3 regions of the Brevibacillus ruminantium genome follow, and region 3 is predicted to be linked to each of the others. Evidence: a T-box and tRNA genes for the amino acid it is inferred to sense, from the RefSeq annotation. Region 3 holds a T-box; the other regions hold tRNA genes.
What was found. A T-box is a leader RNA that pairs with one kind of tRNA and senses whether it is charged. The one in region 3 lies ahead of trpS (tryptophan--tRNA ligase), so its partner is inferred to be a tRNA-Trp.

Region 1 (2,177 bases), 2.1 Mb from region 3:
GGCAGCACAGGGTAAGGCTTTACCGGTGACTCGGCAGGCAGTTCCATGTAGTCGAGATAAAATTCGGCGACGATGACTTTCAGCGGGATGGTGACTATTTTTTCTTCTGCTTTTCCCTGCAAGGAGACTTCGCCACTGGAAATCATCCGGGGCACTTTTTGAATTGCTGATGGGCTGCTCTTTTCCCCATCTCCTGCACTGGTGTTAGTTGATTGGGTTGATTCAGTTGTTCGGTTTGGACCCGTTGAGCTCTTAGTTATTTCAGAGATTCCGCTAACAGCTGTTTGCGTCCCTTTAGATGTGTTTGCCGTGACTATTCTGCTCTCGTCCTGAATCTGATTACCCATCGCTTTTGTTTGCAGTACCGGCGAACATCCGGTTACGATAAGAGCTAGCCAAGCCACAATCAGTATCGCTTTTGTTTTGCTATCGATCCTTGCTATTGGTTTAGGTACCCCATTCTTCAAGTTCGTCCTCCCCAATCTATTCATGCTTTGCTTATAATGGGTAGACGCATTTGTCATTCTTTTCGTTACCAAATACAGACAAATAAAAAAAGGAATCGTTCATCGATTCCTTTTTCTTATGGTGCCGGTAGAGGGACTTGAACCCCCACGGTTTCCCTCACGATTTTGAGTCGCGCGCGTCTGCCAATTCCGCCATACCGGCTCATTGCTTTGGAGGAGGCACCCGGATTTGAACCGGGGGTAAGGGTTTTGCAGACCCGTGCCTTACCACTTGGCTATGCCTCCGTATTTGGTTGTTGAGAAAGCGTTGCTTTCTGTCTGTCCCCGAGGGTGAACCCGGTACGGGTGAGAGACTGATTAATTTCAATGGAGCGGACGACGGGTCTCGAACCCGCGACCTTCGCCTTGGCAAGGCGACGCTCTACCAATTGAGCTACGTCCGCAAAATGGCTGGGGCACTAGGATTCGAACCTAGGCATGACGGAGTCAAAGTCCGTTGCCTTACCGCTTGGCTATGCCCCAAGGATAGGTTGGAAATGGGGCGATCGATGGGAATCGAACCCACGAGTGTCGGAGCCACAATCCGATGCGTTAACCACTTCGCCACGACCGCCACATATGGCAGGGGCAGTAGGAATCGAACCCACACCAAAGGTTTTGGAGACCTTCGTTCTACCTTTAAACTATGCCCCTCTATGGTGGCTCGGGACGGAATCGAACCGCCGACACGAGGATTTTCAGTCCTCTGCTCTACCGACTGAGCTACCGAGCCACATTTCAAAAAATAAGAAAAGGAGTAGAACCCGCTACTTCTTTGTGAAATGGCGGAGCTGACGGGACTCGCTTCCACTGGCGATTCTACCTCGAAAACCTTCTTGGCGAGCCAGATCTGCAGTACCCGAGCAATTCTTCATGAGTCTTCTGCAAGGGTGAACCCGTTTACGGGTGAGAGGCCCATGACTTCTTTGAAATGGCGGAGCTGACGGGACTCGAACCCGCGACCTCCGGTGTGACAGACCGGCGTGAACTCCAACTTCACCACAGCTCCATATTTAGTTGCGCCTAAGGGCAATTCCATCTTATTCGATCAAGCAGTAACTCGACATTGTTCAAGTAGATGATTTGGTTGCGGGAGCAGGATTTGAACCTGCGACCTTCGGGTTATGAGCCCGACGAGCTGCCAGACTGCTCCATCCCGCGACGATATGATATTCTACTTCCTGGTCTTTCTTCGAGGGTGAACCGGTACGGTGAGATCCCGTGTCGAAAGCTTCGAAGAAAGAGTGGTGGAGGCTGACGGGATCGAACCGCCGACCCTCTGCTTGTAAGGCAGATGCTCTCCCAGCTGAGCTAAGCCTCCAGATACCCCTCAACATTCGTTTTAGGGTCCCTGCAAAGTACCCGGTGCTGCTACAAAGCATTCACTTCACTTTGTGGGGTAGTATGGTGACCCGTAGGGGATTCGAACCCCTGTATGACAGCGTGAAAGGCTGCTGTGTTAAACCGCTTCACCAACGGGCCAAATATGGCGGATGGAGTGGGATTTGAACCCACGAGACGAGTCATCCCCGTCTACACGATTTCCAATCGTGCTCCTTCGGCCTCTCGGACATCCATCCACATGGCTCCTCGGGAGGGACTCGAACCCCCGACCGATCGGTTAACAGCCGATTGCTCTACCAACTGAGCTACCGAGGAATATTCAGGAAG
Region 2 (2,177 bases), 840 kb from region 3:
GGGTTGTGGGTTCAAGTCCTATCGCCGGCACCACCATATGACTGGGGAGATAGCGAAGTGGCTAAACGCGGCAGACTGTAAATCTGCTCCCTCTGGGTTCGGCGGTTCGAATCCGTCTCTCCCCACCAGTTGTATGAGCCATTAGCTCAGTTGGTAGAGCATCTGACTTTTAATCAGAGGGTCGAAGGTTCGAGTCCTTCATGGCTCACCAGTTTTTTAAAGGGAATATGCGGTCGTGGCGGAATTGGCAGACGCGCTAGATTCAGGTTCTAGTGGTGGCAACACCGTGGAGGTTCAAGTCCTCTCGACCGCACCATATTACCTCAAAAGGCAAAGAGAAAGCTTTGCAGTATAAAGGCACACCTTTTCAGGGAAATATATGAAACAGCATGCGGACGTAGCTCAATTGGTAGAGCGTCGCCTTGCCAAGGCGAAGGTCGCGGGTTCGAGACCCGTCGTCCGCTCCATTGAAGTTATTCAGTCTCTCACCCGTTCCGGGTTCACCCTCGGGGACAGACACCTTATCCATTATGTGCCCTTAGCTCAGCTGGATAGAGCGTTTGACTACGAATCAAAAGGTCGGGAGTTCGAATCTCTCAGGGCACGCCACTTTACCCCAAAAGTAAAGTGAAGCGTAATAGTGTAGACCGAATAGTATTCGGGGCCGCACTACAAAAAAGATAGTATCGGGAAGTAGCTCAGCTTGGTAGAGTACTTGGCTTGGGACCAAGGGGTCGCAGGTTCGAATCCTGTCTTCCCGACCATGTAATTTCATAGATGCCGGTATGGCGGAATTGGCAGACGCGCGCGACTCAAAATCGTGAGGGAAACCGTGGGGGTTCAAGTCCCTCTACCGGCACCATATTTGCGGGTGTAGTTCAATGGTAGAACTCCAGCCTTCCAAGCTGGTCGCGTGGGTTCGATTCCCATCACCCGCTCCATTTATATCTAATGGGCTTACAAAAAGCCTGTTTTCTATTGCGGAGGGATACCGAAGTGGTCATAACGGGGCGGTCTTGAAAACCGTTAGGGTGCAAGCCCACGGGGGTTCGAATCCCTCTCCCTCCGCCATTACTTTCTATAGCTTGATTTGTGGCGGCGTAGCTCAGCTGGCTAGAGCGTTCGGTTCATACCCGAAAGGTCGGGGGTTCGAGCCCCTCCACCGCTACCATAGGGGCATAGTTTAAAGGTAGAACGAAGGTCTCCAAAACCTTTGGTGTGGGTTCGATTCCTACTGCCCCTGCCAGACGAACTGAATAACTCTCATTTATATGGCGGTCGTGGCGAAGGGGTTAACGCACCGGATTGTGGCTCCGGCACTCGTGGGTTCAAGTCCCATCGATCGCCCCATGAATTTGAGCCTATAGCTCAGAGGATAGAGCACTGGTCTCCGGAACCAGGTGCCCAGGTTCGAGTCCTGGTAGGCTCGCCATTATGATTTGCGGTCGTGGTGGAATTGGCAGACACACCATCTTGAGGGGGTGGCGGGGCGACCCGTGCGAGTTCGAGTCTCGCCGACCGCACCAAATTTCCAACAAATTCATTTGACTGTAGTTAACGAGTTTGTTAGAATGAATTTCTGTCCTTAATGGACCCTTTCAAATAAGGGACTCTTCAAAAAGTAACAAGTGAACAGGCAGCAAAAAAAGGTTGACTTGTCCGCTGCGAAATGTTACGATGAAATTCCTGACTCAAAGTAGTCGGGCTGAAGGCCATGACAGGTTGCATTAAAAAAGTTTACAAGCACTAAAAAAGCTGTTGACTTTTAAAACGCAACATGATATACCGGAATGGTTGAAAAGAAATGCTCTTTGAAAACTGAACAGCGAAGCGTTTTAATAGTGAGTAAATCACAAGCCTAGCAAAATGTTTTGAAGCTAATGAATCAACTCAACTTTATTGGAGAGTTTGATCCTGGCTCAGGACGAACGCTGGCGGCGTGCCTAATACATGCAAGTCGAGCGAGTCCCTTCGGGGGCTAGCGGCGGACGGGTGAGTAACACGTAGGCAACCTGCCTGTAAGCTCGGGATAACATGGGGAAACTCATGCTAATACCGGATAGGATTCTCTCTCGCATGAGAGGGAATGGAAAGATGGCGCAAGCTATCACTTGCAGATGGGCCTGCGGCGCATTAGCTAGTTGGTGGGGTAACGGCCTACCAAGGCGACGATGCGT
Region 3 (2,177 bases):
CGACCGTCCGCGTGGTCGATGATGATCTTTACTTCCTTGATTCCGCACGCTAGATAGTCTGAGATGTTGATTTGCTCGGGTGCATCGCCGTCGATGGGAAGCGCCTCTTCAAGAATCTCGGCATGCTCCGAGAACGATTTGTAAATAGCCAGCTTTTTGTTCCATGTATGCCCCTTTTCGCATTTGTAGATGGAGAAACGGTATACGTTTTTTCCGTTGGCGTTGTGACGGCGTATGTTGGTATCGGTAAAGCGGACTGTTTTTCCGCAATTTTTGCAATGGCGTTCGATGCTGCCAGCTGTGTTCGCTGAAGCTTGCAGCGTCCAGAAAAGCTCGATGGTATGCATATCCTTCACCTCACGAGTAGATAAAGGAACGCGATGGCCTATTTGAATGTCTTGTAGGGTGAAGCGTTGGATTGGCTAAAGAGCATTCATCCAATCAAAAAAGGAGATTCACCCAAAGGGCGAATCTCCGTAAGCGTCAACTCTACAGATATCGTCACGTTCCTTTGTAATGGGAAAATGGGCAGACTACCCCCTGGTGAAAAACATGCTGTTTTTCGAGGGTAATGCTATCCAGTTTGTGATCCATTACAAAGTAGTTGTTGGCATACGTGTGACGAGCTCCTTTCCATTCAAACAGATTACAAAAATGATAACAGATCATGGAAAGTTTTCCAAGTGGGAGTTTCAATGAGGCTGGAGGAGGGAGAGGGCAGTTCCCATGTCTGAGCGATTTCAGGAAAGCTGGTTGACTTGTTTTATTGATCATTTTCGCATAAAATGATAATAAATAAATGACCGGATTAACGATGTTGAAGAAGAGCAAGTACGTATCAGATCATGGGGTTCAGAGAGTCGGTGGTTGCTGCGAACCGATCCTCACCTGATGCCGAATGGGCTTCTGAATCGCTCCGCTGAACAATGAGTAGGCGCTGCCGGGATTCTCTCCCCGTTATCAAGAGAGGAGTATCGTAAGGATCTTTTATTTCTTGCCGTACTTTAGAGTGAATCGCTTTGTTGCGGTTAAAAAAGGTGGTACCACGATGACCTCGTCCTTTACTGGGCGGGGTTTTTTTTATTCCTTGAAAGGGGGGATGTCCATGGATGACGGTTGGTGGATCTCAAGTTTACATGACAGAAACCAAATTATGAGGAGGCTCACAAATGAAAGGGCGAATAGTAACAGGAGATCGGATTACGGGAAAACTTCACCTTGGACATTACGTCGGGAGCTTAAAAAATCGAGTGGAGCTGCAGAATCAATATGAAACGTATCTCATATTGGCAGACGTTCAAGCCCTGACTACCCATTTCGAAAATCCGGAGTTGATCAAACAAAACTTGCGTAATGTAGCATTGGATTATTTATCCGCAGGAATTAACCCTGAACAAGCTACTATTTTTATTCAATCTTTGATTCCGGAGATTGCTGAGTTGACGACTTATTTTTCCATGTTCGTGACGGTCAATTCTTTACGCCACAATCCTACGATTAAAGCAGAAGCCAAGGAACGGGGATTTCAAGATATGTATTACGGATTTCTGGGATACCCTGTAAGCCAGACGGCAGATATTGCCTTTTGCAAGGCGACATTAGTTCCTGTAGGAGAGGACCAGCTGCCTCATATTGAACAAAGCAGAAAAATCGTTCGTCGCTTTAACCAGTTGTATAAACCTGTGTTAGTAGAACCAGAACCGCTTATTGGGGAAATTCCAAGACTTGTTGGATTAGACGGGAACCATAAAATGAGTAAAAGTCTTGGAAATGCCATTTATTTGGATTCCTCTGAAGAAGAGGTGAGGGAGAAGATAAAGAAAGCAACAACAGATCCTGCCCGAATCCACAAAACAGATGTCGGCCATCCGGAAATTTGTCCAGTTTATGCGTATCATCGAGCATTTCGCCAAGAGGGCTCCGATGAAATTTTTGAGAGCTGCAAAAAAGGTCAAATCGGTTGTATGGAATGCAAGGGAAAAGTCACGGAAAGGATTAACGATCTGCTGGAACCCATGAGGGAACGAAGAATCGTGTATCAAAATGATCCGAAAAGGGTCGATGAAATTCTGATGTCGGGTACAGAAAAAGCACGCCTTGTAGCAAAAGAAACCATGCGAGAGATTCGTGAAGCCATGAGTATGGACTATTTTTAATGGTTAGCCGATACTTTAGGA

Region 1: it has a tRNA-Trp gene. The T-box ahead of trpS (tryptophan--tRNA ligase) is inferred to sense a tRNA for this amino acid. The anticodon was not compared.
Region 2: it has a tRNA-Trp gene. The T-box ahead of trpS (tryptophan--tRNA ligase) is inferred to sense a tRNA for this amino acid. The anticodon was not compared.

What each region holds. Positions count from the first base shown of each region.
Region 1 is NZ_CP098755.1:4,401,424-4,403,600, forward strand. It holds gene NDK47_RS21605 (DUF4850 domain-containing protein) at 1-467, opposite strand, end outside; tRNA gene NDK47_RS21610 (tRNA-Leu) at 587-669, opposite strand; tRNA gene NDK47_RS21615 (tRNA-Cys) at 679-752, opposite strand; tRNA gene NDK47_RS21620 (tRNA-Gly) at 835-910, opposite strand; tRNA gene NDK47_RS21625 (tRNA-Gln) at 915-989, opposite strand; tRNA gene NDK47_RS21630 (tRNA-His) at 1,005-1,080, opposite strand; tRNA gene NDK47_RS21635 (tRNA-Trp) at 1,087-1,160, opposite strand; tRNA gene NDK47_RS21640 (tRNA-Phe) at 1,164-1,239, opposite strand; tRNA gene NDK47_RS21645 (tRNA-Asp) at 1,439-1,515, opposite strand; tRNA gene NDK47_RS21650 (tRNA-Met) at 1,591-1,667, opposite strand; tRNA gene NDK47_RS21655 (tRNA-Val) at 1,752-1,827, opposite strand; tRNA gene NDK47_RS21660 (tRNA-Glu) at 1,912-1,988, opposite strand; tRNA gene NDK47_RS21665 (tRNA-Ser) at 1,994-2,086, opposite strand; tRNA gene NDK47_RS21670 (tRNA-Asn) at 2,090-2,165, opposite strand.
Region 2 is NZ_CP098755.1:59,955-62,131, forward strand. It holds tRNA gene NDK47_RS00335 (tRNA-Thr) at 1-33, shown strand, start outside; tRNA gene NDK47_RS00340 (tRNA-Tyr) at 44-128, shown strand; tRNA gene NDK47_RS00345 (tRNA-Lys) at 136-211, shown strand; tRNA gene NDK47_RS00350 (tRNA-Leu) at 230-316, shown strand; tRNA gene NDK47_RS00355 (tRNA-Gly) at 392-467, shown strand; tRNA gene NDK47_RS00360 (tRNA-Arg) at 533-609, shown strand; tRNA gene NDK47_RS00365 (tRNA-Pro) at 688-764, shown strand; tRNA gene NDK47_RS00370 (tRNA-Leu) at 780-862, shown strand; tRNA gene NDK47_RS00375 (tRNA-Gly) at 868-941, shown strand; tRNA gene NDK47_RS00380 (tRNA-Ser) at 983-1,071, shown strand; tRNA gene NDK47_RS00385 (tRNA-Met) at 1,095-1,171, shown strand; tRNA gene NDK47_RS00390 (tRNA-Trp) at 1,173-1,246, shown strand; tRNA gene NDK47_RS00395 (tRNA-His) at 1,275-1,350, shown strand; tRNA gene NDK47_RS00400 (tRNA-Arg) at 1,358-1,432, shown strand; tRNA gene NDK47_RS00405 (tRNA-Leu) at 1,442-1,526, shown strand; rRNA gene NDK47_RS00410 (16S ribosomal RNA) at 1,897-2,177, shown strand, end outside.
Region 3 is NZ_CP098755.1:899,159-901,335, forward strand. It holds gene NDK47_RS04490 (S4 domain-containing protein) at 1-347, opposite strand, end outside; T-box leader at 809-1,065, shown strand; gene trpS (tryptophan--tRNA ligase) at 1,170-2,156, shown strand.